DNA from 3 places in the Kluyvera sichuanensis genome. Region 1 is predicted to be linked to each of the others. Evidence: predicted binding sites of a transcription regulator. Region 1 holds the regulator's gene; each other region holds the start of a gene.
The links. The regulator PurR, encoded in region 1, represses purine synthesis genes. The targets are predictions, from matches to a motif close to CANGCAAACGTTTGCNTG.

Region 1 (10,274 bases):
AGGATCTCGACGTCCAGCCCCTCGCAGCGGGCCTGGGCCATTTTCTGCTGTTCCGCTGAAATGGTCACGCCCTTGACGGTGACGTCGTAGTTTCTGGCCATAAACGCTGCCAGACCGCCCCAGCCGCAGCCGATGTCCAGCACGCGCATTCCGGGTTTTAGCTGCAGTTTTTGGCAGATGAGATCGAGCTTAGCCTGCTGCGCCTCTTCCAGCGTCTGGGCATCTTTCCAGTAACCGCAGGAGTATTGCATATAGGGGTCGAGCATGCGGCTGAAGAGATCGTTGCCCAGGTCGTAATGTTCTTTACCGACCTGCCAGGCACGACGACGGCTTTGCAGATTAAACAGACGCGCGCCGGCAATGCGAAGCGTGTCTTTAATATGGTGAGGGAGTTGCGTTTCTAATCCGGCGCGCAGCACCTTGTCGAAGAAGATATCCAGACGATCGCATTCCCACCAACCGTCCATATAACTTTCGCCAAGACCCAGCGAACCTTCTTGTAACACACGTTTAAACAACCGAGGATTTCTGACTTGTATATCGCAGGGAGCATTGCCGTTTACTTCAATGCCTGCGCGGCCTAGCAGCTCGCTGACAATACGATACCAGTCGTCATCCGGTACACTAACTTCTTCTATACACGATGAGCTCATAGCTTCTCCATCCCGACCTGATGATCAGAACCTTAAAACAGCGTAGACGCTTTTTTTGGGTTTGTGAGAAATCTCACGAAATTCGTGAGCCTGCTATCCGACGTAGCACAGAGGAAGGGAAGAATCCCTTGCCGAAAGCCAATCCATGGTTCAACGGGAAGCTATCCTGCTCCCGCTTAATAAGTTCAATCTATATTATTTATGTGATGCGGATCCAGTATAGGACGCTAAGTTTGTTGATTCAACTAAAAATCTTAGCGCCCTAATCATTTCCTGGGATATTGATATGAGTGATGTTTAGGCGTGAGAAGTGGCGTGTTCTATTTCACGTTCAGCGCGACGAGCGGCGAGTTGCATCCAGTAGCCGACGCCTGCGAGCAGCACGGTCACCAGCATCACGCTGGTGGTGGTCAGCAGCGGCGTGGCAATCAATGTGGATACCGCAAGGCTTGCCAGGAAACAGAGCCCTAACTGCAGCGTGTTTTGTAATGCCGCAGCACGGCCTGTTGCCTGTGGGAATGGCTTCAGCGCCTGAGCGACGACGATCGGATAAATCGCGCCGTTGGCAATGGCCATCACGCAGAACGGAATCAGCAGGGCGGTCAACGAGGCGTTTTCTGCCAGACCCACGGCCCAGGTACCCACCACGCTCAGCGCGTAGATAACCAGCAGCCACGGCAGCATCTGGGCACCACGCCATTTTTGCAGCGCGGCGCGACAGCCGTAGCCGCCAATCAGGAAGGCGATGGTTTGCGGCACATAGCTCAGACCAATTACCGTTGGGCTGTAGCCCATCTCATGCAGGATAAACGGTGAACCGGTCAACCAGGCGAAAAAGCTCGCCGAGCAGGCGGCGTAAATCAGCACGTTGCCGCGATAGTCTTTACTGCGCAGCAGGCGCATAAAGGTCAGCTTTTCTTCGCTAGTGGCATTTTTTTTGTGCGCAGGCTTGAGGCGGAACGCCGGGAGCATCAGCACCAGGGTGATAATAAACAGCGTGGCGAAGATGGCCTGCCAGTCAAAGTGCGCCAGCAGCCAGCTACCCAGCAGCGGGGCGAGCGCCGGAGAGAGCCCAACCAGCGGCATGATAGTGGCAAAAATGCGGTTGGTGCGCTGAGCTGGATAGTAGTCGGTGACCATTGCCTGCCAGGTCACCGCCGCAGCGCAAACGCCGACGGCCTGCACAAAACGCAGGACCAGCAGCGTGGTGCCATCGCGCACCCACAGCATGCCAATGCAGCCAATAGCGAAAATGGTTAACCCGGACAGCAGAATCGGTTTGCGCCCGTAGCGGTCTGACAGCGGCCCCCAGAGGAGTTGCGCGACGGCAAAACCGGCCAGAAACAGGCTAAGACTCGCGCTGACGGCTGATGCCGGCGTTTGCAGGTCTTCCTGAATGGCGGCAAAGGCAGGGAGATACATATCGGTAGCCAGAAAGCCCAATACGCTCAGCCCCGCGAGCCAGACTAAAAATCCTTTCCCAGGTTGCATTAATTTCGCCCTTTTTATCATGAATAAACGATGCCGCTGAGTGTAGAGAGTGCATAACGGCTTGTGAAACGCTAATATTTGCGTCATGCATTCAAAAATTTTGCAGGCAGAAAATGTGGTCTGAATATTCACTGGAAGTGGTTGATGCGGTGGCGCGCAACGGTAGCTTTAGCGCCGCGGCTCAGGAACTGCACCGCGTGCCTTCTGCGGTCAGCTATACGGTACGCCAGCTGGAAGAGTGGCTGGCAGTTCCCCTGTTCGAACGGCGCCATCGCGACGTTGAGCTTACTCCCGCTGGCGCATGGTTTTTGAAGGAGGGGCGCTCTGTTATCAAAAAAATGCAGATCACTCGCCAACAGTGCCAGCAAATTGCTAACGGCTGGCGAGGGCAGTTGGCGATTGCCGTCGATAATATCGTGAAACCGCAGCGAACCCGGCAGTTGATTGTCGATTTCTATCGCCACTTTAGCGACGTGGAACTGATTGTTTATCAGGAAGTGTTTAATGGCGTCTGGGATGCGCTGGCCGATGGTCGCGTGGAGCTGGCGATTGGTGCCACTCAGGCGATTCCGGTTGGTGGCCGTTTCGCGTTTCGTGATATGGGGATGCTCAACTGGCACTGCGTAGTGGCGAGTACCCATCCGCTGGCGCAGATGGAAGGCCCGCTCAGTGATGATGTGTTGCGCAACTGGCCGTCACTGGTGCGCGAAGATACTTCGCGATCGCTGCCAAAGCGAACAACCTGGCTGCTCGATAACCAGAAGCGCGTGGTGGTGCCGGACTGGGCCTCATCGGAAACCTGTATCTCGGCGGGGCTTTGCGCGGCGATGGTGCCGGGGCATCTGGCGCAACCGTGGTTGGAAAGCGGGGCATGGGTGGCGCTACAGCTTGAAAACCCGTTCCCGGATGCCGCCTGTTGCCTGACCTGGCAGCAAAGCGAAGCGTCGCCGGCTTTAAGCTGGCTGCTGGAATATCTGGGGGATAGCGAGACGCTAAATGAAGAGTGGCTGCGGACACCCGAGTAGGGTGTCCGTGGGTAATGCTTAGCGGCGGTAGTCGCGGAACGGGCCGTCGGCCACGGAGCGACGTTCGATAAGACGCGGATGCACTTCAATCGACTGCGAGGTCTCGCGTTTGCTGACGATACGGTCCATCAGCATGTTAAACGCCGTCTCACCAAGCGAATCTTTCGGCTGGTGAATGGTCGTCAACGCCGGGGTGAAGAAACGCGAGTTGCGCACGTTATCATAACCGATCAGCGAAATGTCCTGCGGCACGCGCAGACCCATTTCATCTGCGGCGCACAGTGCGCCCATCGCCATGATGTCACCACCGCAGAAGATAGCAGTAGGGCGCGGCTGCTGCGACAGGATCTGCTGCATTGCGCGATAACCAGATTCGGGCTCGAAGTCACCCTGCACAATCCAGTTCTTCGGTACGTTGATCTGCGCTTCTTCCATCGCTTTCATAAAGCCGGCCAGACGGCCCGCGCCGGTGTTGCGCTCCAGTGGACCTGGGATCACACCGATATCGCGATGACCACGCTCAACCAGGTAACGACCGGCGGTATAGCCGCCTTCAAAGGCGTTATCGATGACCGAGTCGGTGAAGTCTGCTTTAGCCTCGCCCCAGTCCATCACCACCATCGGAATGTGACGGTACTCTTCGAGCATCGTCAGTAGGGATTCCGGATACTCGGAGCACATGACCAGCAGGCCATCCACGCGCTTTTGCGCCATCATCGACAGGTAGGCGCGCTGTTTTTCCAGGTTATTCCAGGCGTTGCCCAGAATCAGGGTATAACCTTTCTCAAAGCAGTTTTTCTCAACGGCTTCGATAATTTCGGCAAAGTAGGCCGCTTCGCTGCTGGTTGCCAGCAAACCAATCGATTTGGTGTGGTTCACCTTCAGGCTGCGGGCAACGGCGCTCGGAGAGTAGTGCAACTCTTTGATCGCCGCCCAAACGGCTTCACGCGTCTCCTCGGCGACAAAACGCGTTTTGTTAATTACATGTGATACGGTTGTAGTGGAAACGTTTGCGCGCTTCGCTACATCTTTAATAGTTGCCATTCCATCTCACTCCAGACCCTGGCCTGCCCCTGATAAAATCGAAAGGAAAACGTTTGCCTTCACACACCCTGACGCAATTTTGTGGATTGCGATTCGCCGGGAAAACGATACAGGACGACAGGAGGGGGTCAATGGCCGGTACGCTTATAAATAAGCGTCGAATTTTGACTTATCCTGACGCAAAGTGGAAGAGTAAAAACCAACATCCTGCTAAATCTGTGAAGATTTTTGCGCAATACTGTGCAAAAATGAGTTAGCTCAGTTTTGCTGTAGCGATAAAAAGGAGAAAAGTTGATGAGTACCGAACTTAAGATGTCACTCACCACCACCGTCATTACCCTTGCGCTGATCGTTGCCGCAAGTTTGACTGCTGTACTGCATTAATTCCTCTGCGAGGGGGCGCCCGCTCCCTCCTGTCTGATTGTTACCCGTTTAGCAATAATCTTTTGCTGTTTTGTACACTTCTGTTTTTATGTGATTGATGTCATGCTTTTGCCCATTATCGACATGCCGCGTCTGTTGTGCGGCCAACCGGAGCATTTGCATGAAAATTAACTTTCCCTTACTGGCGTTAGCCATCGGGGCCTTTGGCATCGGGACTACCGAATTCTCGCCAATGGGGCTCCTGCCGGTGATCGCAAAAGGCGTGGACGTCTCCATTCCCGCAGCCGGGATGCTGATCAGCGCCTATGCCGTAGGGGTGATGGTTGGTGCGCCGCTGATGACGCTGCTGCTTTCACATCGTGCCCGCCGTAACGCCCTGATCTTCCTGATGGCGATTTTTACCCTCGGTAACGTATTGTCGGCGATGGCGCCGGACTACACCACGCTGATGCTGTCGCGGATTATTACCAGCCTTAACCACGGCGCGTTCTTCGGCCTGGGTTCCGTTGTCGCCGCCAGCGTGGTGCCGAAGCATAAGCAGGCCAGCGCCGTGGCGACCATGTTTATGGGGTTGACGATTGCCAATATCGGCGGGGTGCCGGCGGCAACCTGGCTTGGTGAAACCATCGGCTGGCGGATGTCGTTCCTGGCAACGGCAGGCCTTGGCATTATTGCCATCCTGGGGCTGTGGTTCTCTCTGCCGAAGGGCGGGGCGGGTGAAAAACCGGACGTGAAGCGCGAACTGTCGGTGCTGGTGCGTCCGCAGGTGCTGTCGGCGCTGCTGACCACCGTACTGGGTGCGGGAGCGATGTTTACGCTCTATACCTATATTTCACCGGTGCTGCGGATGATAACTCACGCCACGCCAGCGTTTATTACGCTGATGCTGGTGTTGATTGGCGTCGGCTTCTCAATCGGTAACTACCTCGGCGGCAAATTCGCAGACCGTTCGGTGAGCGGAACGCTGAAGGGCTTCCTGCTGCTGCTGATGGCAATCATGCTGGCGATTCCGTTCCTTGCGCAAACGCAGGTAGGCGCGGCCTTCAGTATGGTGGTGTGGGGGGCTGCAACCTTCGCGGTGGTGCCACCGCTGCAAATGCGCGTGATGCGCGTGGCGCACGAAGCACCGGGTCTTTCTTCCTCGGTGAATATCGGGGCGTTCAATCTGGGTAACGCACTGGGTGCGGTCGCGGGCGGAGCAGTGATCTCCGGTGGTCTGGGTTACAGCTTTGTACCGGTGATGGGGGCGATTGTTGCCGCGCTGGCGCTGCTGGTGGTATTCCTGAGCGGTCGTTCACGCGGTGAAGAGGCGCTGGCCAGCCAATAAAAACAAAAACGCAGAAGGGAAACCTTCTGCGTGATACGAGATAACCCGGCGGAGCGTGGCGATGCCGGGTTATTTTTTGCTTACGCTGCCAGATTCTCAGCCACAAACGCCCAGTTCACCAGAGCCCAGAAGTGCTCCAGATAGTTTGGACGCGCATTGCGGTAGTCGATGTAGTAAGCGTGTTCCCACACGTCAACGGTCAGCAGTGGCTTCGCGTCGGTGGTCAGCGGGGTTGCCGCGTTAGACGTTGAAACGATAGCCAGGGAACCATCCGCCTTCTTCACAAGCCAGGTCCAGCCCGCACCGAAGTTTTTCACTGCGGCATCGGTGAACTGTGCTTTGAATTCAGCGAAGGAACCAAAGGATTTAGCGATCGCATCAGCGACGGCACCGGTTGGTTCGCCACCGGCATTAGGTGCCAGGCAGTTCCAGTAGAAGGTGTGGTTCCAGACCTGCGCTGCGTTGTTGAACACGCCGCCTTCAGAGGTACGGACGATCTCTTCCAGCGTTTTGCCTTCAAACGCCGTACCTTTGATCAGGTTGTTCAGGTTAGTGACATAGGTCTGGTGGTGTTTGCCGTAATGATACTCCAGGGTTTCCACGGAAATGTGTGGAACAAGAGCGTCTTTGGCATACGGTAATGCAGGTAATTCGAACGACATTGCTACTCTCCTTTATTATATTTGTACACTCAATAACCATGTATTAAGTATGGATAGAGTAGCAAATTAAAAGGTGAGATAAAAGATAAGCTTACCCCGTTTATTAACAAACGGGGTAAGTGATTAACGAATTGTCTTTGGTGTCACAACGCGGCGGGCGCCGACGTAGTGCCGGACCCAATAGTCTTCGCTCAGCGACGTTATCTGGATGTCCTGACCGGTACGCGGGGACTGAATAAATTTGCCGTTGCCGACGTACACGCCAACGTGATCGGCTGTACCGCGGCCCTGGGTGCGGAAGAATACCAGATCGCCGCTTTCCAGTTCGCCACGTTCAACCGGACGCGCATCGCGCAGGTGATACATTTCGTTGGCAGTACGTGGAATGCGGATGTTGACCAGATCTTTATAAGCGTAATAGACCAAACCGCTGCAGTCGAAGCCGGTGCGTGGGGAGTTGCCACCCCAGCGATAAGGTTTCCCTAACTGACCCATCAGCTTATTCATCGCGGTTTTCTGTACTTTCTGCACGCGAACTTTGTGCGCGGCGGCGATGGTCGTGGGTTGGGTTTCTACAGGAGCGGTGGTACAGCGTTTCTTGTACCCTTTGCGGACTTTACAGGTCGTGGTGACGCTGGCGGTTTTGACCGCGCTGCTTTTCACGTGGGTTTTAGCGGAGGCTGTTTTCGATTTGCTGGAGGCTGGAGCAACTTTTTTCGCTACGGCTGGCGTGGTTTTCTTCTTAGCGGCAACCGGAGTGGATTTTTTCTTAGCGTTAGATTTATTGTCCGCGTTCTTTTTCTTGCGTTCACTGTTTTTTACAGGAAGCGACTTTTGCGCCGTTGGGGTTTTGGCATGCCCTGTAGCATGCGCCAACGGCGTGAAGGATAACGATGTAAACAGCAATGCACAGAGCGTGAACGACCATTTTTTTATCTGCGCCACTGAACAACCCTCTGAGTAAGATGCAGGCCAAATGTCCTTGCCTGGGTATGGTTTACAAAACCCAACGATTCTAATCCATAAAAACACGAAATGTTAATAGTGTTTTTAAGGATAAAACGTTGTTTCGTTAGCAACTGCAAAAAAAAACATCATTTGATACATAATGAGTCAAATAATGAGCAAGCTTTTCATCAGCCTGCCGATAAACTCATATTTATAAAGCAACTTAACGCTTCAGACGATAAAATAGTAATGCGTGAACAAAATGTTATTTTCTGTTCAGGCTCTGAAACGTTACAATGTCAGACTACTGCCGTAAAAAGAAGTTTGAGGAAGCAAGATAATGAGCGAGACAATTGAAAAAATTCAGCGCCAGATCGCTGAAAACCCGATCCTGCTGTACATGAAAGGTTCCCCGAAACTGCCGAGCTGCGGTTTCTCTGCCCAGGCCGTTCAGGCACTGTCTGCGTGCGGTGAGCGCTTTGCTTATGTCGACATCCTGCAGAACCCGGATATCCGTGCCGAGCTGCCGAAATATGCAAACTGGCCGACCTTCCCACAGCTGTGGGTTGACGGCGAACTGGTTGGCGGCTGCGACATCATCATTGAAATGTACCAGCGCGGTGAACTGCAGCCTCTGATTAAAGAGACTGCGGCGAAATACGCTGAAGAGCCGAAAGCAGAATAATCGGTTCGCCCGGATACCGGGCGCAGAAATAAAAAAGCGACCTGAAGGTCGCTTTTTTTATGCTGCTATTCTTCGGTCGCTATCGGCAGCGGCCAGCCGCCGAGGCGTTTCCAGCGGTTGACGATTTCGCAGAACAAAATGGCGGTCTGTTCGGTATCGTACAGCGCCGAGTGCGCCTGGCTGCTGTCGAAATCCATGCCCGCCGCGGTACAGGCTTTTGACAGCACGGTTTGCCCTAATGCCAGCCCGCTCAGTGCGGCGGTGTCGAAGGTGACGAACGGGTGGAACGGATTACGTTTGAGCGACGCACGATCGGCGGCAGCCATCATAAAGCTGTGGTCGAAAGTGGCGTTATGCGCCACCATAATGGCACGATTGCAGTCGCTATCTTTCATGCCTTTGCGCACCATCTTAAAGATGGCGTGCAGTGCGTCATACTCGCTGACCGCGCCGCGCAGCGGGTTGTTCGGATCGATACCGTTGAACGCCAGCGCCTCCGGCTCGAGGTTAGCGCCTTCAAATGGTTCAACGTGGAAATGCAACGTCGTGTCCGGCATCAGCCAGCCTTGCTCATCCATTTTCAACGTAATTGCCGCTATTTCGAGCAGGGCATCCGTTTTGGCATTGAATCCCGCAGTTTCCACATCAATCACTACCGGATAAAACCCACGAAAACGGTCGCATAGACCATTAAGTTGCACATTGTCGGACATCAGAATCTCTTCACTTAGAAAAAGTAGCGCGCATTATGGCAAATTTTGCCGCGGCTTGGAAAGGCGGGGTAAAAAAACGGGCGCCTTAGGCACCCGTGGAGGAGTTAGTTGCCAAGGCCTTTGCCGGCATCTTTCTCTTCGATCAGTTCGATTTTATAGCCGTCCGGGTCTTCAACAAACGCGATCACCGTGGTGCCGCCTTTAACCGGGCCTGCTTCACGAGTGACGTTGCCGCCGTTCTGGCGAATGCGGTCACAGGCTTCTGCGGCGTTGTCCACGCTCAGGGCGATATGGCCGTAGGCAGTGCCCAGCTCGTATTTATCTACGCCCCAGTTGTAGGTCAGCTCAATCACCGCTTCATCGCTCTCTTCGCCGTAGCCGACGAAAGCCAGAGAGTACTTATATTCGGTGTTTTCGCTGGTACGCAGCAGCTTCATGCCCAGCACGTTGGTGTAGAAATCAATGGAGCGTTGCAGGTCGCCGACGCGCAGCATGGTATGCAGTAAACGCATGTTATCCCTCGTCCTTACTTATGAATAATCTGGCTAGTATAGCGGCGGAAGGCCGCCGCTATCAATCAACGTGGGATTACAGCGCAGGGTAGTCGGTGTAACCTTCCGCGCCGCCGCCATAGAAGCTTTCCGGCCGCTGCGGGTTCAGCTCGGCTTTATGTTGCAGACGAGCGACCAGATCCGGGTTGGCGATGTAGTCGCGACCAAAGGCCACGGCATCGATTAAGCCTTTCTCAATCAGCGCTTCCGCTTTTTCCGGGGTGTAGGCGCCAGCACCGATAATCGGGCCATGGAAACGAGCGCGTACTTTTTCGCGGAAGGCTTCGCTGTATGGCTGACCGCCGGCCCAGTCTGGTTCAGACATGTGCAGGTAGGCAATACCGCGTTTACCCAGCTCTTCAATTAAGTAGAGCGCATCGGCTTCTTCGTTCGGGCCGTTGTCGACGTTCTGGAAAGTACCAATTGGCGACACGCGAATACCGATACGGTCTGCGCCCCATTCTTTGATCCCAGCATCAACCACTTCCAGCACCAGACGTGCGCGATTTTCTACGCTGCCGCCGTACTGGTCGGTACGATGGTTAGAGGATGGCGACAGGAACTGGTGCAGCAGATAACCGTGCGCGGAGTGCAGTTCAACCAGGTCGAAACCGGCTTCACGAGCGTTAGCGATCGCCTGACGGAAATCGTTGACGATGCCAGGGATCTCTTCGATTTCCAGGGCACGAGGCATAGAAGTGTCAACGCGAGTGGCGTGACCGTTCTCATCGCGCAGCGACGTACGGGTATTAGCACTCAGCGCGGAAGGGGCAACCGGCGCTTCACCGTTT
Region 2 (10,274 bases), 1.5 Mb from region 1:
TTTGACTATCGTGGTTTCGGTAAATCAGAGGGCAAGCCGTCACCGCAAGGGCTACTGGATGATACGCAAAGCGCAATGAACTACGTGCGGCATCGCCCCGACGTCAATCCTGAACGACTGGTACTACTGGGACAGAGTCTGGGAGGTAATAACGTACTGGCAGCCGTGGGCAGCTGTATGTCCTGTGCTAATCAGCGACACGGCGATCGCGCGGGCGTACGTGCGATAATTCTCGATTCAACCTTTCTGTCCTACTCCGCCATTGCCAACCATATGCTGCCAGGCAGCGGATATTTGCTTGATGATAGCTATAGCGCAGACCGCAATATCGCAAGCGTCGCCCCCATTCCGCTCCTGATCCTGCATGGCACAGCGGACGGCGTCATTCCCTGGCAGCAGAGCGAAACGCTTTTTGCCCTGGCACGCGAACCGAAACAAAAAATCATCATCCCGGATGGAGAACATATTGACGCCTTCACCGAGCGACATGGCGATCGGTATCGCGACGCCGCAATGGCCTTTATCCGCGACGCGCTGCAATAAGCAATGCTGCGTTTAAAACGGCCTTAGCCCACGCCCAACCGGCACTGCGCTAACCCACATCACCACCGCCGCAGCGACCAGAACCGCGCCACCGGCCAGCGCCAAAGTTGTCCAGCCCACCTGCCGCCAGAGTATCGGCGTTTTATTGCCGCTGAGCTTCACCGCCAGGGTACGAAAACCATGAACCAGCAGCGCTAAAGAAGAGATGGTGAGCGACGTTCCTGCTGCCATCGCCAGCGCAGAGGCGACGCCCCAGCCAAACACGCCAATCACTTTGCTGAACAGCAGCACCATAATGGCACCGGAACAGGGGCGCATGCCCATCGACAGTATAATCATCAGCCTCGCCCGCCAGTCTTCATCCCGCTCAAGCCGTTTAGGGTCTGGCATGTGCTGATGACCACAGCCGCAGTGCTGGTCATGGACGTGGTGTGGTGTAAAAGCGGTAAACGTCGGTTTGCGCAGCAGCATGCGCAGCTTTTTCAGCGCCCGCCAGCACAGTAATAATCCCAGCACGCCCACCAGCGCATAGCTGCCCTTCTCCAGCCAGAAACTGCTGAGGTGCAGTTGGCGCGCCGGAAGTCGTAGCAGCGTCAGCACGACGACCACCAGGCCAATGGCTACCAGCCCCTGTAATAAAGAAGCCGCGAGCGTCAAACCAATACTGGATTTTAATTTTGACGGATGGGTGGCCAGCCACGTGGTGATGACGACCTTACCGTGCCCCGGCCCCAGCGCGTGCAGCACGCCGTAGACAAAGCTGAACAGCAGCAGCGCCCCACCCGCCTGAGTCGGGTTTTCCGCCACGGCCTGGAGCAAACCACTCATCTGCTGGTTCACATCGCGCTGCCAGACCACGCTTTGCAGCATGACCTGTGGCCAGGCCTGCCAGAGCCATAGCAAGCCAATAACCGCAACCGCAAAAAACAGCAACAGCGGCCAGAGCGACAGCCAGCGGCGAGAGGTGCGACGATTAACGGAGATTACTGACATGCGATGGTGACCTTCTGCGCAAACTGTTTTCCAAGATCCATATCTTCCGGAGGCGCATCCGCTTTATCGAGCGATTGCGCGTAGGAGAGCATCTCATCGTTAGGATGCGGAGTGTGGACGCTGACTTTGCATGCACCTTTAAAATCTGGCGCAAACGCCACGTCACCGTCCTTCTCGTAGCTCATATCGACATAATAGGTCGGGTCGAAGGTGGAAAAGGTGTAAGTCTGTCCCACCAGCGTTTGCGGCGTCGCCAGCGGTAAGGTAAAGGTCAGCACCGCCTGATGCCCCTGTCGCGCCAGGCCGTAGGCGGTAGGCAGGTTTTCGAACTTCACCTTTTTGCCGTCGTGCCAGAACTCGGTAAAGTAGTGCTGCCCCAGCACGTTCGCCATCACCTCAGCGGCCAGCTTTTTCCAGACCTCATCGCCCGGTTTTGCGTTACCCGCGTCGTAGAGCAGATCCGCCGAGGTGAGTTCATCCATTACCCAGCGCATTTTCATGCCCGTCAGCTTGCCGTCAGCCACCACCAGCTGGTTAGTGATGGTAATAAAGCTGTGCGGATGTGCGCTGACGTTTAACGATAAAACCGTAAGAAATATCAGAACCGCGCATTGTTTCACTCTCTTCATCGGTTCCTCAGTGAAAAATTCTGTGACCGTCACCCGCATTCCTTAGCTAAAGCTCATTAGCTGCCGTTATCTTTTGTCTATTCTTATGCTCATAACCTGCTGCTGGATCCCAACAGATGATGACCGTACTCGAACCGCCATCTGTGCTTTCCAGTCCGCAGCGCCGCTGCCAGGCGCTGCTGATGCTCTATCTCCCTGGTCATTCCATCACGGCGGAATACATTGGCATGGTGAATAATGTCGATGTTTCCACCGCCCGGCAAGATGTCATTGAAGCCGGAGAGGAGGTTGAGCGTTACCATCGTCTGGCGATCGCCACTCAGGCGGATGGCTGCTATCGGATTGAAGGCACAACCCTCGACCTGCGCCTGTGCTTACTGCACTGGCTTCGCCGCGCATTGCGTCTGTGTCCGCACTTTGTGACGCACCATTTTACACCAGCGCTGAAAACGCAGCTCAGGCAGTTGAAGATCCCGCGTACGCTATACGATGAAACCAACCTGCAGGCGCTGGTGAACCGCTGCGCCCGAAGCCTGCAGCGCGATTTTGAATGTCGCGACGTGCAGTTTTTACGCCTCTATCTCCAGTACTGTTTATTACAGCATCATCAGGGAGAAAGCCCGATTTTTAGCACGCTGCAAAGCGCCTGGACGCAGTCCACGCTGGAATATCAGATGGCGGCGGATATTGTCCACCACTGGCAGAGGCGGGTAATGCAAACGCCAAACCGCAACGAGCAGCACTTCCTGGCGCTGCTGTTTATGCTGCTGAAGGTGCCAAATCCCCAGTTTGATGGACGCGAGCAGGACCAGCAGCTACATCTGGCGATTGCCCGGCTGGTCGACCGTTTTCAGCATGAGGCGCACTGCCATTTCACCAATGAACGCAGCCTGCACGATCAGCTCTACGTTCACGTAGCGCAGGCGCTGAACCGCTGCGTGTTTGAGATCGGCATCGATCATCACCTGCCGGAAGAGATCCACCGACTCTATCCGCGATTGATCCGCACCACTCGTGCGGCGCTGAGTGATTTTGAAACCCGCTATACCCTGCACTTCAGCGACGATGAAGCAGCGCTGATTGCGGTGATTTTTGGCGCCGGATTAATGCAGGAGAGCGAGCTGCACGAGAAACAGGTGGTGCTGTTAACCGGCGATAACCCGGCGCTGGAGCAGGAGATTGAACAGCAACTGCGCGAACTGACGCTGCTGCCGCTCACCGTGAAGTACCTGACGGTCAACGTCTTCCAGAAAGAGGGCGCGCCGAAAAACAGCACGCTCGTGATTTCACCTTACGCGATTGCCCTGCCCCTATTTTCACCGCCGCTGATCCACGCCGAGCAACCGCTCAGCGAGCATCAGCAGCAGCATATCTGCAAGATACTGGAAACCTAGCGGGCGACCGTTTTTGGTCGCAGCACCAGCGCAGGCAGCGCCACCAGCGCCATCACCCAGAACAGCCCCTGATGAAGATGCTGATAAAGGAAGCCTGAGAACATGGTCATCACCGCAATGCTGCCGCCCATCGCCACCGCCGAGTAGACCGCCTGCAGGCGGATAACTTCGCTCCCCTGACGGGCAGCAATGTAGCGCATCGCCGCCAGATGGCAGACGGTGAAGGTGCCGCAGTGCAGGATCTGAATCAGAATCAGCCACGGCAGACTCGTCGTCCAGCCCATCAGCCCCCAGCGGATAACGCCGCAAATGGCCGACAGCAGCAGCAGATCCCGGGCGCTAAAGCGACGGAATACCTTTTTACTCAGCGCAAAGGTGACCACTTCGGCCACTACGCCCAACGACCACAGATAGCCAATAGCCGACGCTGAGTACCCCGCCCCTTCCCAGAAGATAGCGCTGAAACCGTAATAGGCGGCATGTGCCCCCTGAAGCAGGCTCACACAGGCAAGAAAGCGCCAGTTTTGCGTCATTAAGGAACGCCAGGCCGGCCAGCCAACGCTCTCCTGATGGCGGGATTCACCGAGCGGCATCACCGACGGTTTCAGCAACATCCCCAGCAGCATTGACGCGACGCCAAGACTCAGCATCACCAGGATGACGTGGTAATCGAACAGGCTCACCAGCTTACCGGTCAGCGCGGAACCAATCACGAAAGCAATGGAGCCCCACAGGCGCACCCGGCCGTAGTCCATGGTTATCTGTTTTTGCCAGGTGTTCGCCAGTGCATCGGTTAGCGGCACCAGCGGCGAGAAGAACAGGTTGAAACCGATCATCACCACCATCAACCAGGCAACCTGCGTACCCGCCCAGAACGCGGCGGCGAACAGCAGCGTCATCAGCGCCAGAATGCGCAGCACGCTTATCAAGCGCGAAGGATCGCTCACCCGCGGCGCTATCAGCAGGCTGCCGAGAAAACGGGCGACCAGCCCCGCCCCTAACAGTAGACCGATAGTTTCGGGCGACAGCCCAGCGCCTTTGAGCCAGACGCTCCAGAAGGGAAGAAAAATGCCGTAGCTAAAGAAATAGGTGAAGTAACTGAGCGCCAGCCAGCGCGTGGAGTGCAAAACCATGGGTCCTCCCGTTTTGGAGCCCCTAGTCTAATGACTCAACCCACATTCTGAAGAGCACTACTCCTCACATTAACGAGATAATTGTGATGGACATCACCTTTAGCTGTTTTTACGTCAGTCATCCGTCCGCACAAACGGTTACCGCGCTCGCTTCTCGCAGCCCCCCCAACAAGAGCGCACAGAAAAGCGACGAACTTCGTATTAGAAATATTCATATAACCGGGCATCAAAGCGGGGTTATCGTCCTGCCATGGTGCGGTACGTACGTTACAGCCATAAGACTGATTTATGTGCGCGCGGTGGCAGGGAGCAACATTGTGTATTACGTTTAAATCACACGTACTTACACCATGGAATGACCATGAACGCTCTCCGTTATCTCGACTTTGGCGCATCGCGCGACCTGCTGTTGCTGATTGCGCGTATCGCTATCGTGCTGCTGTTTATTCTCTCCGGCTATCCCAAAATGCTTCACTACGATGGAACGGTGCAGTACATGGCATCCATCGGCACGCCAATGCCTGCGCTGGCGGCCATCATTGCCATTCTGATGGAAGTGCCGGCCGTTATTCTGGTGATTCTGGGCTTCTTTACCCGTCCACTGGCGGTGATTTTTATTTTCTACACTCTGGGGACGGCGGTGATTGGTCACCACTTCTGGAACATGACCGGCGATGCGGTGATGCCTAACATGATTAACTTCTACAAGAACATCAGCATTTCAGGCGCATTCCTGCTGTTGGCGATTGTCGGGCCGGGGAAAATTTCTCTGGATCGGCGCTAAGTATTGCCCGATGGCGCGACGCTTATCGGGCATAAAAAAAGGCCGCTTGCGCGGCCTTTTTTGCATCTTACGGTTAGCGATTACGCGTAAACCGGGAAGCGAGCGCAGATATCCAGTACTTTCGCTTTGACGCTTTCGATAACGGACTCATCGTTGATGTTGTCCAGCACGTCACACATCCAGCCAGCCAGCTCCTTCACTTCCGCTTCTTTGAAGCCGCGACGAGTGACAGCCGGGGAACCGATACGGATACCGGAAGTCACGAACGGGCTCTTCGGATCGTTTGGCACGCTGTTTTTGTTCACGGTGATGTTCGCACGACCCAGAGCGGCGTCTGCTTCTTTACCGGTCAGGTTTTTATCAACCAGATCCAGCAGGAACAGGTGGTTTTCAGTACCGCCGGAAACCACTTTGTAGCCACGGTTCAGGAACACTTCCACCATCGCTTTGGCGTTTTTAGCAACCTGCTGCTGGTAAACCTTGAACTCTGGCTCCATCGCTTCTTTCAGCGCAACCGCTTTACCAGCGATAACGTGCATCAGAGGGCCACCCTGCGCGCTTGGGAACACCGCGGAGTTCAGTTTTTTGTACAGCTCTTCACTACCGTCTTTCGCCAGGATCAGGCCACCGCGTGGACCCGCCAGGGTTTTGTGAGTGGTGGTGGTCACAACGTGAGCGTGTGGAACCGGGTTCGGATAAACGCCTGCGGCAATCAGACCGGCAACGTGCGCCATGTCGACGAACAGGTAAGCACCGATGCTGTCTGCGATTTCACGCATTTTTGCCCAGTCTACAACGCCGGAGTATGCGGAGAAGCCACCGATGATCATTTTCGGTTTGTGGGTCTGAGCCAGCTTAGCCATCTCGTCGTAGTCAATTTTACCGGACTCATCAATGCCGTAAGGGATGATGTTGTACAGTTTACCGGAGAAGTTAACCGGGGAGCCGTGAGTCAGGTGGCCGCCCTGCGCCAGGTTCATACCCAGAACGGTATCGCCCGGCTGCAGCAGCGCGGTGTAGACCGCGAAGTTAGCCTGAGAGCCAGAGTGCGGCTGTACGTTAGCGTAGTCTGCGCCGAACAGTTCTTTCGCGCGGTCAATCGCCAGTTGTTCAACGATATCAACGTATTCGCAACCGCCGTAGTAGCGTTTGCCTGGGTAACCTTCAGCGTATTTGTTGGTCAGCTGAGAACCCTGCGCCTGCATCACGCGAGGGCTGGTGTAGTTTTCGGAGGCGATCAGTTCGATGTGCTCTTCCTGACGTACTTTTTCCTGCTCCATAGCCTGCCACAGTTCGGCATCATAATCGGCAATGTTCATTTCACGCTTTAACATCCGCATCTCCTGACTCAGCTAACAATTAAATTTTGGCCTGAAAAGGCAGTCCAATTGGACAACGGCCAACAGTATAACTGATTAGTTCTGCGATAACAGGTCTTGACAAACGAAATTACGCAAACGTTTCCCTCCGCGCCGCACAAGGGATTGAGGAATAAAGGGCTGAGGCAGGGAAACGGATTTCTTTTCAGGATTGTGATGTGAATAATTCATGTTGTAACCGCAATGGTGCATTCTTTCAAAGAACCATTTACAAAACAGGGGTATTTTTATAAGATGCATTTAACATGCAACATTAGATAACATTGATTGAAAGGAAGACCTGCCATGCTTGACGCTCAAACCATCGCCACCGTAAAAGCCACTATCCCCCTGCTGGTTGAAACCGGCCCGAAGCTCACCGCCCACTTTTATGATCGGATGTTCACCCACAATCCGGAGCTGAAAGAGATTTTCAATATGAGCAACCAGCGTAACGGCGACCAGCGTGAAGCGCTGTTTAACGCCATTGCCGCTTACGCCAGCAATATTGAAAACCTGCCCGCGCTGCTGCCAGCGGTAGAGAAAATCGCCCAGAAGCACACCAGCTTCCAGATCAAACCAGAGCAGTACAACATTGTGGGCTCGCACCTGCTGGCGACGCTGGATGAGATGTTTAGTCCAGGCCAGGAAGTGCTGGATGCCTGGGGCAAGGCCTATGGTGTGCTGGCGGGCGTGTTTATTAACCGTGAAGCTGAGATTTATCAGGATAACGCCAATAAAACCGGCGGCTGGGAAGGCACCCGTGCGTTCCGCATCGTCAAAAAGACCCCGCGTAGCGATCTGATTACCAGCTTCGAGATGGAGCCGGTAGATGGTCAGCCGGTGGCCGATTATCAGCCGGGCCAGTATCTGGCGGTGTGGCTGAAGCCTGAAGACTTCGAGTATCAGGAGATTCGTCAATACTCGCTGACCCGCAAGCCGGACGGTAAAGGCTATCGCATTGCCGTGAAACGTGAAAACGGCGGCCAGGTCTCCAGTTGGCTGCATAACGCGGCAAAAGAAGGCGATGTGGTCTATCTGGCCGCGCCTGCCGGTGATTTCTTCCTTAACGTCACCCCGCAAACCCCGGTTACGCTGATCTCCGGTGGCGTGGGGCAAACGCCGATGCTGGCCATGCTGGATACGCTGTCAAAAAACCGCCATCCGGCACAGGTGAACTGGTTCCACGCGGCGGAAAATGGCAGCGTTCACGCCTTTGCAGATGAGGTGAAAACGCTGGGTAGCGCGCTGCCGAACTTCACCTCACACCTGTGGTATCGCACCCCGACCGACGCAGACCGCCAGTCCGGCGCGTTCGACAGCGAAGGGCTGATGGCGCTTTCAGCGCTTGCCGATAAGCTGCAGGATCCGCAGATGCAGTTCTACCTGTGCGGCCCGGTGGCCTTTATGCAGCATGCGGCAAAACAACTCGTTGAGCTTGGCGTCAACACCGACAGCATCCACTACGAATGCTTCGGCCCACATAAAGTCCTGTAATCTTTTCTTTCCAGGCGGGTAGGAAACTCCCCGCCTTCCCGCCTTTCTTCGCTCGTCCCGGTCAAAAAATAGGATAGTGAGCTGTGTTATCATTACTCACTTATCTATTTCTTTTCCTTTGGTGATTCATTTTTATGCAACAACCGTTTGTGCGCGTTGGGGAATGGCTCGTCACGCCTTCAGTGAATCAAATAAGCCGCCCTGGACGCCAGCTCACTCTGGAACCTCGATTAATCGATCTGCTGATGTATTTTGCCCACCACCCAGGGGAAGTGCTCAGCCGCGACGAGCTTATTGATAACATCTGGATGCGGAATATTGTGACCAGCCATGTGGTCACGCAAAGTATTTCTGAACTGCGTAAATCGCTGCGCGACGGTGGTGATAGTCACGCCGAATACATTATTACCGTGCCCAAACGCGGCTACCAGCTTACGGCCCCGGTCACCTGGCTTAGCGAATCTGAAATAGGCGATGAAGCCGATGAGATAAAGCCTACCACCGCCCTTAATAGCACGCCGGTCACGCCCGCGCGTGTCGCCGCTGTAGAGCCCAAACCACGCCGCTGGTTCGCCAACTTCTGGACCCAATGCGCCTTTTTACTCTCGCTTGGCGTGCTGATTGCCATGGTCCTGTTGAGCGTGGTGCGCCCGCATCCGCAGGTCACGCGTGCACATCTGCTGCTGAACCCGCGCGATATTGACGTTCGCTTTGAACCGGGATCCTCCTGTAATAACTGGGCCTCGCAGCAGTCTTATGCCATCGGCCTCGGCACGCTGATTACCACCTCGCTGAACACCTATTCCACCTTTATGGTTCACGACAAAACCAACTATAACGTCAATGAACCGAGCAGCTCCGGGAAGACGCTGACCATCAGCTTTGTGAATCAGCGCCACTACCGCGCCCAGCAGTGCTTTATGTCGGTGCTGCTTATCGACAACGCCGACGGCTCAACCATGCTCGATAAGCGCTATTTTGTCACTGATAGCAACCTGGTCTCTATCCAGGGCGATCTGTTCGATAGCCTCTCCAGCGCACTGGCCCAGCCGTGGCCAGAGGGGATGCAAAAGGAACTGACCCGGCTGAAGCTGCCGGAAACGCAGTCACTGGCGCAGTTTTACCAGGCACTGCAGCTGGTTTCTGTCGGCGATGCGCCGTCGTTAAATAAGGCCAGCACGCTACTGACAAACATTACTAAATCCTCACCTCATTTTGCCTATGCCTATGCGCAAAAGGCGATGGTGGATGTTTTACGCCAGTCGCAGCAGCCTTTTGATAACCAGCAACTGGCCGCGCTGAATGAAGAATTAACGCGCGTAGAACAAATGCCGGATATTCAGAACAGCGCCATACTGTATCGAATTAAAGCTATCGACTATTTAAGCCACGGTAGTATCGATAACGCCTTCGAGGCGGTGAATAAAAGCATTGAAATTGAGATGTCATGGCTTAACTACGTGCTGCTGGGTAAAGTTTACGAAATGAAAGGCGAGAGTCGTCTGGCGGCTGATGCCTATATTACGGCCTTTAATTTACGTCCGGGTGAGAACACGCTGTACTGGATTCAAAACGGTGTATTCCAGACCTCGATTGAAAAAATAGTCCCGTATTTGCAGTCTTTTTTAGCTAAAGAGTAATCGTTAGCCTAATAACCCGATTATCATGGTTAAATAATCGCCCTCAAAATGTAATATTGATGTTGTCGCAAGGTGTTATTTGTTACTTTGTGACAACATCAACCCTCTTAAAATACCACCACCTAACCAATTGTAATTAGTCACTATTTATCTTTTCCTGATATAAAGTTTTTATCCTGACGTGTTACGTTAAAAAGGTAAAGACCTCATTTTTTCTATGTTTGTTTTTACTTCACCTTTACTTTAGGACTTCTCTTAGCCTGCTCAGTAATAATTGCCGTCAGTTGGTCGGGTCATTCGTCA
Region 3 (10,274 bases), 1.2 Mb from region 1:
AAAGATCGTCTGGCATCCGCTCAGAAAGAGACGGGTGAAAAAGATGCGCTGATCGTGATGAAAGGCACCCTGCACGGGATGCCGGTTGTCGGTGCGGCCTTTGAGTTCTCCTTTATGGGCGGCTCAATGGGTTCTGTTGTCGGTGCGCGTTTTGTCCGTGCCGTTGAACAGGCGCTGGAAGACAACTGCCCGCTGATCTGCTTCTCCGCTTCCGGCGGGGCGCGTATGCAGGAAGCGCTGATGTCTCTGATGCAGATGGCGAAAACCTCTGCGGCGCTGGCGAAAATGCAGGAACGCGGTTTACCGTATATCTCCGTGTTGACCGACCCAACCATGGGTGGCGTCTCCGCGAGCTTCGCGATGCTGGGCGACCTGAACATCGCTGAGCCAAAAGCGCTGATTGGCTTTGCTGGCCCGCGCGTAATCGAACAGACCGTTCGTGAGAAACTGCCACCGGGCTTCCAGCGCAGTGAGTTCCTCATCGAGAAGGGCGCTATCGACATGATCGTGCGCCGCCCGGAAATGCGTCTGAAGCTTGCTAGCATTCTGGCGAAGCTGATGAATCTCCCGGCACCGAACCCGGACGCGCCGCGCGAAAGCGTGGTGGTGCCACCGGTACCGGATCAGGAACCAGAGGCCTGATAATCCAAAGGGCAGGGCCGGGTGGCTCTGCCCTTTTTGCTTTTATTCACCGTTGTTGGATGTTGCGGGCACTATGGACAAAAATCTTATTCCTCAGGCCACGTCGCCCCTGGCTACGTGGCTTTCTTATCTGGAAAACCTCCACTCAAAAACCATCGACCTCGGCCTTGAACGTGTTAGCCGCGTTGCCGGTCAGTTAGACGTGCTGCAGCCTGCGCCGTTCGTCTTTACCGTCGCCGGAACCAACGGCAAAGGCACCACTTGTCGCACGCTGGAAACCATCCTGATGGCCGCAGGCTATAAGGTTGGCGTTTACAGTTCCCCGCATCTGGTGCGCTACACCGAACGCGTACGCGTTCAGGGCGCAGAGCTTGCCGAAAGCGCACATACCGCGTCATTTGCGGCGATTGAAGCCGGGCGTGGTGATACCTCACTGACCTATTTCGAATACGGCACGCTGTCGGCGCTGTGGTTGTTTAAGCAGGCAAAGCTTGACGTTGTTATCCTGGAAGTAGGCTTAGGCGGTCGTCTTGATGCCACTAACATCGTTGATGCTAACGTCGCCGTGGTAACCAGCATTGCGCTGGACCATACCGACTGGCTGGGGCCAGACCGTGAAAGCATTGGCCGCGAGAAAGCGGGCGTGTTCCGCGCTAATCGCCCTGCGGTGGTTGGTGAGCCGGATATGCCGCACACCATTGCCGATGTGGCCCATGAAAAGGGCGCACTGCTGCAGCAGCGTAACGTTGACTGGCGCTATACCGTCGAAGGCGATAGCTGGACCTTCAGTGACGCCCAGGGCGAACTGCGTAACCTGCCGTTGCCAAACGTGCCGCAGCCTAACGCCGCCACGGCGCTTGCCGCGCTGCGCGCCAGCGGGCTTGAGGTGAGTGAAGCGGTGATTCGTGAAGGCATCGCCAGCGCTATTCTGCCGGGCCGTTTCCAGACCCTCCAGCTTGAGCCACGCGTGATTCTTGATGTTGCACATAACCCGCACGCCGCGGCCTATCTTGCCGGGCGTCTCAAATCGTTGCCGAAAACTGGGCGAGTGCTGGCGGTTATTGGTATGCTGCATGATAAGGACATCGCCGGTACGCTGGCGTGTCTGGAGGACGTTGTGGATAGCTGGTACTGTGCGCCGCTCGAAGGACCTCGCGGCGCCACGGCGGAACAGCTGCGCGAGCATCTGCGCGCAGGGACCGTTTTTACCAGCGTCGTGCAGGCGTGGCATGCCGCCATGGCTGACGCAGCGCCTGAAGATACGGTGCTGGTGTGTGGTTCGTTCCACACGGTAGCGCATGTGATGGAAGCGTTGGACGCGGGGAGTGCCGGTGGCAAGTAAGTTTCAAAACCGTCTCGTCGGGACGATAGTATTAGTTGCGCTGGGGGTCATTGTGCTGCCAGGGCTGCTTGACGGGCAAAAAAAGCATTATCAGGATGAGTTCGCGGCGATTCCGCTGGTGCCAAAACCGGGGGACCGTGATGAACCTGATATGCTGCCGACGGCAACGCAGGCGCTGCCTGCTCAGCCGCCTGAAGGGGCGGCGGAAGAGGTGAGGGCAGGCGACGCGGCAGCGCCGTCGCTGGACTCCAGCCGTCTGGCCGTTAACGGCAACGGCGATCTTGAACAGATCCCGCCGGCCGCCGAACTGCCGAAGCCAAAACCAGTAGAAAAACCGAAACCAAAACCGCAGCCTGTTGCTGAACAGGTCGCGGCAACGACGCCACCGCCGAAAGCCGCGCCGGAAGAGAAACCGGCACCGGTAGGTAAAGCGTACGTGGTGCAGCTTGGAGCATTGAAGAATGCGGATAAGGTGAACGAAATTGTGGCGAGTCTGCGTGGTGCGGGATATCACGCCTACACGTCGCCTTCGACGCCCGTTCAGGGTAAAATCACCCGTATTCTGGTCGGCCCGGATGCCTCGAAAGATAAGCTGAAAGGTTCACTTGGTGAACTGAATCGGTTGTCGGGGCTCAGCGGCGTGGTGATGGGATATACGCCGAACTAAGGCGTAGGTTTTTTCCCCTCACCCCGGCCCTCTCCCCAGAGGGCGAGGGAGAAAGTCGGTGCCGGGCTTGTCGCCGTCTCCCAACGGTCCCCTCTCCCCTCAGGGGAGAGGGTTAGGGGGAGGGGGGCTGAACAACGCCGAAAACGACCAAAAAACGATGGCGTTGAATATTTTTTCAGCGCCATTTTTTATTTACGCCGGGGAAGGAAATCCCTACGCAAACGTTTTCTTTTTCTGTTAGAATGCGCCCGAACTGGATGACAGGGCGTAAAATCGTGGGACATATATGGTCTGGATTGATTACGCCATTATCGCGGTGCTGGGCTTATCTTGCTTGGTGAGCCTCATCCGCGGCTTTGTTCGTGAAGCATTATCGTTGGTAACATGGGGCTGTGCCTTCTACGTTGCCAGCCATTACTACACTGACCTGTCAGTCTGGTTTACGGGCTTTGAGGACGAACGGGTTCGAAATGGGATTGCTATTGCGGCGCTGTTCATCGCGACGCTCATCGTCGGCGCTATCGTCAACTTTGTGATAGGTCAGCTGGTGGAGAAGACCGGTCTGTCGGGTACAGACAGGGTATTGGGGATCTGCTTCGGCGCGCTACGTGGGGTGCTGATTATCGCCGCTATCTTGTTCTTCCTTGACACCTTTACCGGAATGTCCAAAAGCGATGACTGGCAGCACTCGCAGTTTATTCCCTATTTCTCGCCGGTTATCAGATGGTTTTTTGAATACCTTCAAAGCTCGTCAAGTTTCTTGCCCAAAGTATAAGCTTTGGGTCGTTGCTTAACGAGGAAAAGACGTATGTGCGGTATTGTCGGTATCGCCGGTGTCATGCCGGTAAACCAGTCGATTTATGATGCGCTAACGGTGCTGCAGCACCGTGGACAGGATGCCGCTGGCATCATCACCATTGATGCCAACAACTGCTTCCGCTTGCGTAAAGCGAACGGTCTGGTGAGCGATGTCTTTGAAGCCCGCCACATGCAGCGTATGCAGGGCAACATGGGTATTGGCCACGTGCGTTACCCAACGGCGGGCAGCTCCAGCGCCTCTGAGGCCCAGCCTTTTTACGTCAACTCCCCGTACGGCATTACGCTGGCGCATAACGGTAACCTGACCAATGCGCACGAGTTACGTCAAAAGCTGTTTGAAGAAAAACGCCGCCACATCAACACCACCTCCGATTCTGAAATCCTGCTCAATATCTTCGCGAGCGAGCTGGATAACTTCCGTCATTACCCGCTGGAAGCCGACAATATCTTCGCTGCTATCGCCGCAACCAACCGCCAGATTCGCGGTGCGTATGCCTGCGTCGCGATGATTATCGGCCACGGCATGGTGGCCTTCCGCGACCCGAACGGTATTCGTCCGCTGGTGCTGGGCAAGCGTGATATCGGCGACGGTCGCACCGAATATATGGTGGCCTCCGAAAGCGTGGCGCTGGACACCCTCGGCTTTGAATTCCTGCGCGACGTTGCGCCGGGCGAGGCGGTCTACATCACCGAAAACGGCCAGCTGTTCACCCGTCAGTGTGCAGACAACCCAGTGAGCAACCCGTGCCTGTTCGAATACGTCTACTTCGCGCGTCCAGACTCCTTTATCGACAAAATTTCCGTCTACAGCGCCCGTGTGAACATGGGTACTAAGCTCGGCGAGAAGATTGCGCGTGAATGGGAAGATCTGGATATCGACGTGGTGATTCCAATTCCGGAAACCTCCTGCGATATCGCGCTGGAAATTGCTCGTATTCTCGGTAAACCATACCGTCAGGGCTTTGTGAAAAACCGCTACGTGGGCCGTACCTTTATCATGCCGGGCCAGCAGCTGCGCCGTAAGTCCGTGCGTCGCAAGCTCAACGCTAACCGCGCTGAATTCCGCGATAAGAACGTGCTGCTGGTGGATGATTCCATCGTGCGTGGTACCACTTCTGAGCAGATTATTGAGATGGCGCGTGAAGCCGGGGCGAAGAAGGTTTATCTGGCCTCTGCGGCACCGGAAATTCGTTTCCCGAACGTCTACGGTATCGATATGCCAACCGCCACCGAACTGATTGCTCACGGGCGTGAAGTGGATGAGATTCGCCAGATCATCGGCGCCGACGGTCTTATCTTCCAGGATCTGGACGATCTGATTGACGCGGTTCGCGCGGAGAACCCGGATATTCAGCAGTTTGAATGCTCGGTATTCAACGGTGTGTACGTGACCAAAGATGTTGACCAGACCTATCTCGATTTCCTCGACTCTCTGCGCAATGACGACGCGAAAGCGGTACAGCTGCAGAATGAAGTGGAAAATTTAGAGATGCATAACGAAGGGTAAGTACGACGGTATTTTCCCGGCGTCGCTTTCGCTCGGCCGGGCTACGCACCCCACGTAGCCCGGCCGAGGCGTTTTACGCCTCGTCCACCCAAATCCGCATTTCGCCTTCGCCACGGTTGGCCCAGCTAAACCACGGGATAAAGGTTAACGTCTGCTTTTCCACCGCCGTCTGCCGATTATCAAAGCTGTAGAGCGGCTTGTCCTCCTGCGCGGTCAGCACGCGTAACCCTTCCGCCTGCAGCAGAATTTTACCCTTCAATACCCCCGCGCCCTGAATTTCACGGAAGGCACTCTCTTTTGGCAGCGACAGGTTATGCAGTTCGCTGCCGTTATCCGCTTCTTCCAGGCAGTAGACTAGCGGCCCGCGCTGAATGGCCACTTTGCCGGCTGCATGGCGTACCAGCGGGTTGGCGTAGACGCGGCGGATGGTCATCGGCAGGTGCAGCGTAATCACGTCACCTTCCTGCCACTCACGGTGCAGATGCAGGTAACCGTTGATCGTGTTACCCACCGCCGGCTGACCGTTGACCAGCACCTTCGGCGCTTCACACCACTCCGGCAGACGCAGCGCCAGGGTGTGTTCAACCGCTTGCGGATGCGCGAAACGAATGTTCACCTCTTCATCCCACGGGTAGTTGCCTTCGATTTTGAGCGCCAGCGTCTGCTCGTTCACCGTGAACTGCGCTTCGCTACCGGCGTAGAAGTTGATGAACAGCGCATCCGGGCGCGGAGTGAAAATGTAGTGACCGATGGCGACCAGCGTGCGCGCAATATTCGGCGGGCAGCAGGCGCAGCCGAACCAGCGCTGGCGAACCGGTTTAATGTGATCGTAGATATGATTATGGGGAATGCTTTTCGGGTGCGTCTCCAATGGGTTGACGTAGAAGAAGTGCTTACCGTCCAGCGCCATCCCGCCGAGCACCGTATTGTAGAACGCCCGTTCCATCACGTCGGCGTAATGGGCGTCTCCCTCCATTTCCAGCATCCGGCGGGCGAACATCATCAGGCCAATCGAGGCGCAGCTTTCACCATAGGCGGTGTCGTTCGGCAGGTCGTAATCGCTGGTAAAGGCTTCGCCAATTCCCTGCGAACCGATGCCGCCGGTGATATACATGCGGCGCTGCACCATGTTGTCCCAGATGCGCAGACAGGTCTGGCGCTTATCTTCGTCGTGGGTCATGCGGGCGATATGCGCCAGCCCGGTCATCAGATAGACCGAGCGGACGGCGTGGCCGACTGCTTCGTGCTGTTCGGATAGCGGCTTGTGCGCATGGGTGTACGATTTGTCTTTGATCATGCCCGGCCAGGCATCGCCCCAGCCCACCCAGTGGCGAGTGCCGCCGCGTTTTTCAAACTCAATATCGTAGTAGTACGGCTGCTGACCGCGCTCTTCAACGAAGAAGCGGGCCAGCGCCTGATAGCGCGGTTCTTTTGTAACTTCATACAGACGCATCAGCGCCAGTTCAATTTCCGGATGCCCCGGATAACCGCGCAGCTGGTTGGGGTTGGGGCCGAAAACCGTGTCGATGTGATCGGCAAAGCGACAGGAAATGTCGAGCAGGCGACGCTTGCCGGTGGCGTGGTAAAACGCCACCGCCGCTTCGAACAGGTGCCCGGCGCAGTAAAGCTCATGGCACTCTGCCACGTTGGTCCAACGTAAGCCCGGCTCTTTTACGGTATACCAGGTATTCAGATAACCATCTTCACACTGCGCCTGCGCCAGCAGTTCAATCACCTCATCGGCGGTCTTTTCCAGCTGGGCGTCAGGCTTCTGGCTGAGTGACCAGGCGACCGCTTCCAGCCATTTGGTGACGTCGCTGTCCTGAAAGACCATGCCATAAAAATCACCCTGTTCAAGACCGGCGGCAATGCGGTAGTTTGCCAGCGCGTGGCTCGGTTCCGCCTCCGGAAGATTGTCATTAAGCGCTTCCCATTGATAAGGGATAACCACGTCGCGGATGAGGCGCTGATATTCCCCTAAAAACGGGTCGGTAATGGTGATTCGGTTCAGATCGGCTTCAATCACATCAGACTGCATCATGTTTACCTCAGGAAATGTGTGAATGGCGTTGGTGAAGGTCGGTAGAAATACGGTTCATCATTGGGCCGTTAAGACGGCACTTCAGCAGGCACATGGCGAGCACGAAGTGGAATGCGGCTGGCACCAGGCTTTGCAGCAGGGTGATGCCATGGATAGACGCTGGCGTCTGGTTCCCAAGCCCCGGCTGATAGGCCACCATAATCAGGATCAGGCTGATAATGCCGCCGGAAGAGGCCCAGGAGAGCTTGATGAAAAAGAGGTTAAAGGCGAAGTTCATCCCGGAAGATCGCACGCCGGTTTTCCATTCGCCGTAGTCGTCGGCGAAGGCCATAATCGAGAAATGCAGCGGCAGGGTGAAGCCTTGAATCACGCTGTTAACCGCAATGCAGACCAGCCACAGCACCTGATACTGCGGGCCAACCGGGAGGAAGTACATGCCAATCCCGAACGCGACCAGCACCAGGTTAGTCCAGTAGTAGAGTCGCACCATATCAACGCGGCGAGAGAGCGGGTTGACGACGATCGCCCCGGCAATCCCGGAGATCGTGAGGATACCGAAGAACATCGACATGTACCCGGCACCGCCCTCAAGCGCGTAGGAGATGAAGTACATGTAGCCGCCGCCGCGAATACAGAGAATATTCACCAGCAGGAAAGACATGATCAGCATCATCAGCAACTGGTCATTTTTGCGCAGCCCAGCCAGGTGTTCGCGCAGGGTGAAGTTACCCGCCAGCGATAGCGGCACACGCTCTTTCACCCAGAAGAAGCACAGCAGGAACAGCACCATGCCGATGGTGCACAGTACGGTGACGCCATACTGATAACCCTTCGCCAGGTTGCCCTGACCAAAGAACTCCACCATCCACGGCAGGCCGACGGAGACGAGGAAACCGGCAATGCCGCTTAACACGAAGCGCCAGGACTGGCAGGACATCACCTGATCGTGGCGGTTAGTGATGGCATTAATCAGGGCGCAGTAAGGCACGTTGTTGGCGGTATAGCCGATGGAGAGCAGGAAGTAGGTGCCGAACGCCCACGCGATTTTCATGTTCGCGCTCATGTCCGGAACGGTAAAGGTCAGGATACCGATCACGCCAAGCGGTACGGCAGTCCACAGCTGCCACGGACGAAAGCGCCCCCAGCGGCTGCGGGTACGGTCGGCAATCACCCCCATTACGGGATCGGAAACGGCATCAAAGATACGCAGGGTAAAGAACATGGCGCCGACGATGGCCGGGCTTAACCCAAAAACGTCGGTGTAGAAAAAGAGTAAAAAGCCGCTAATCAAATCTGAGATGCAATGCCCACCGGCATCGCCTAATCCATAGCCTATCTTTTCGCGGGTAGAGAGCGTCTCTCCCGCATCAACGGTCTGTACATCAGTATCCAGGTTATCAGCAATGGTCATAACCAATCCTCGAACAGGGTGTGATGATTCAAAAAGTCATTACGGCGTATCTCTGACGATTTTTAGTAAATAACTAACGGCGCTGAGCATAGATCCTGAGCGAAGTTCGGGTATATAGCGTACGTTTTAAAGGGTGAATTCGATCTTATTTTTACTATAAATAAATGGTAATTAGTGATTTTTGTCACAAATTTAAATGGTGTTGGCGATTTAAAAGTCATTTGTGGTGGTTATTGGCGATTTTTTCGTAAGTTTGTTTAGTAAATGGAAAACTTACTCTACGGGCCGAAAGAGTCGCGTGGTATCCTCTGTCGGGCGTGATAGCTAACAGTCGGAAGCGAACGGAATGGCGAAGAAAATTAGAATCAAAGATATTGCCACGGCGTGCGGCGTTTCCATTGCGGCGGTCTCCCGCGCTCTGAAAGGGCAGCCGGGGCTGAGCGATGAAACGCGGCAACGTATCTTGTCGATTGCCCAGGCGGAAGGTTATGACTTTAGCCGCTTGCGCACCGGGCGTATCAAGCGGCTGATGTTTTTACTTCACCGGGAGCACAATATCGCCAGCGCGCTGCCGTTCTACTCAACGGTGATGCTGGGCGTGGCGGATGCCTGTCGGGAAAATGACATCGCCATGAGCTTTCAGCCAATTGGCCCGCAGGATTCCGTATCTGAACTGATTCAACTGCACCAGCCGGATGCGCTGGTGTGCGCCGGCTATCTTGAGCCGGAAGTGCTGGCCGAACTTCGGCAGACCGCGCTGCCGGTGGCGCTGGTCGATTTATGGGCGGCGGATTTTCCCTGTGTTAACCCGGATAATTTCCACGGTGGCTTTATTGCCACGCGTCATCTGCTGGAGCAGGGAAGAACCCGCATTGCGTTTCTGGGAACGTCACAGCGCCACTACAGTATTCGTCAGCGCGTCGAGGGCTATCAGCAGGCGCTGTTTGATGCCGGGCTGACGCTTGCGCCAGAATACTGCGTGGAGGTGCCGCCGATAAAAGAGATTGAGCAGGCACTGGTCGAAGGAATGTCTCGATTGCTGGCGCTACCGCAGCCACCGGATGCGATTTTTGCCTACAACGACGTAGCCGCGCTGGTAGCGATGCGCGAATGCGCCCGTCGGGGGATCCGCGTACCGGAAGAGGTGGCCATCGTCGGTTTCGATGACATCGACGCTGCGGCCTGGGCTCACCCGCCGCTGACCACGGTAGCGGTCGATAAACGTGAACTGGGGCGCGATGCCTTCCAGTTGCTGATGAACGATGAAAGTGAACGTAACCTGCTGCTACCGGTTAGGCTGGTGGCGCGCGGCAGTTCGGTGACGGATAGCGACGCGTTGCGGTTGCGTCTGGCGCCGTAATCCGGCAAAGTTTGCCCCATTAAGGCTACAGGACGGTCCGTGTGAAACGACTCATCATTGGTATTTCCGGCGCAAGCGGCGCTATTTACGGCGTGCGCCTGTTGCAGGTGCTGCAAACCGTGGCGGACGTCGAAACGCATCTGGTGATGAGTCAGGCGGCAAGACAGACGCTGGCGCTGGAGACGGACTTCTCTGTGCGTGAGGTTCAGGCGCTGGCGGACGTGGTGCACGATGCGCGCGATATTGCCGCTAGCATCTCTTCCGGTTCGTTCAAAACTGCCGGTATGGTTATCCTGCCGTGCTCGATAAAAACGCTCTCCGGCATTGTGAACAGCTATACCGATGGCCTGCTGACCCGCGCCGCTGACGTGGTGCTCAAAGAGCGCCGCCCGCTGGTGCTGTGCGTGCGCGAAACGCCGCTGCATTTAGGCCATCTTCGCCTGATGACTCAGGCAGCGGAAATCGGCGCGGTGATCATGCCGCCG

Region 2: the regulator PurR is predicted to act here: its motif matches at 6,927-6,944, upstream of glyA (serine hydroxymethyltransferase).
Region 3: the regulator PurR is predicted to act here: its motif matches at 2,866-2,883, upstream of cvpA (colicin V production protein).

Annotation. Positions count from the first base shown of each region.
Region 1 covers NZ_CP162271.1:1,020,448-1,030,721, forward strand. The annotation lists gene cfa (cyclopropane fatty acyl phospholipid synthase) at 1-653, opposite strand, end outside; gene punC (purine nucleoside transporter PunC) at 951-2,144, opposite strand; gene punR (DNA-binding transcriptional activator PunR) at 2,258-3,169, shown strand; gene purR (HTH-type transcriptional repressor PurR) at 3,188-4,213, opposite strand; gene AB2B48_RS05110 (YnhF family membrane protein) at 4,508-4,597, shown strand; gene AB2B48_RS05115 (MFS transporter) at 4,758-5,924, shown strand; gene sodB (superoxide dismutase [Fe]) at 6,005-6,586, opposite strand; gene AB2B48_RS05125 (C40 family peptidase) at 6,710-7,531, opposite strand; gene AB2B48_RS05130 (Grx4 family monothiol glutaredoxin) at 7,875-8,219, shown strand; gene rnt (ribonuclease T) at 8,285-8,932, opposite strand; gene gloA (lactoylglutathione lyase) at 9,037-9,444, opposite strand; gene AB2B48_RS05145 (alkene reductase) at 9,521-10,274, opposite strand, start outside.
Region 2 covers NZ_CP162271.1:2,490,431-2,500,704, forward strand. The annotation lists gene AB2B48_RS12175 (alpha/beta hydrolase) at 1-543, shown strand, start outside; gene AB2B48_RS12180 (nickel/cobalt transporter) at 556-1,536, opposite strand; gene AB2B48_RS12185 (DUF1007 family protein) at 1,527-2,165, opposite strand; gene csiE (stationary phase inducible protein CsiE) at 2,282-3,559, shown strand; gene AB2B48_RS12195 (3-phenylpropionate MFS transporter) at 3,556-4,692, opposite strand; gene AB2B48_RS12200 (DoxX family protein) at 5,054-5,476, shown strand; gene glyA (serine hydroxymethyltransferase) at 5,557-6,810, opposite strand; gene hmpA (NO-inducible flavohemoprotein) at 7,141-8,331, shown strand; gene cadC (lysine decarboxylation/transport transcriptional activator CadC) at 8,466-9,971, shown strand.
Region 3 covers NZ_CP162271.1:2,241,180-2,251,453, reverse strand. The annotation lists gene accD (acetyl-CoA carboxylase, carboxyltransferase subunit beta) at 1-642, shown strand, start outside; gene folC (bifunctional tetrahydrofolate synthase/dihydrofolate synthase) at 716-1,984, shown strand; gene dedD (cell division protein DedD) at 1,974-2,651, shown strand; gene cvpA (colicin V production protein) at 2,938-3,426, shown strand; gene purF (amidophosphoribosyltransferase) at 3,460-4,977, shown strand; gene AB2B48_RS10915 (glycoside hydrolase family 127 protein) at 5,051-7,018, opposite strand; gene AB2B48_RS10910 (MFS transporter) at 7,026-8,429, opposite strand; gene AB2B48_RS10905 (LacI family DNA-binding transcriptional regulator) at 8,776-9,789, shown strand; gene AB2B48_RS10900 (UbiX family flavin prenyltransferase) at 9,831-10,274, shown strand, end outside.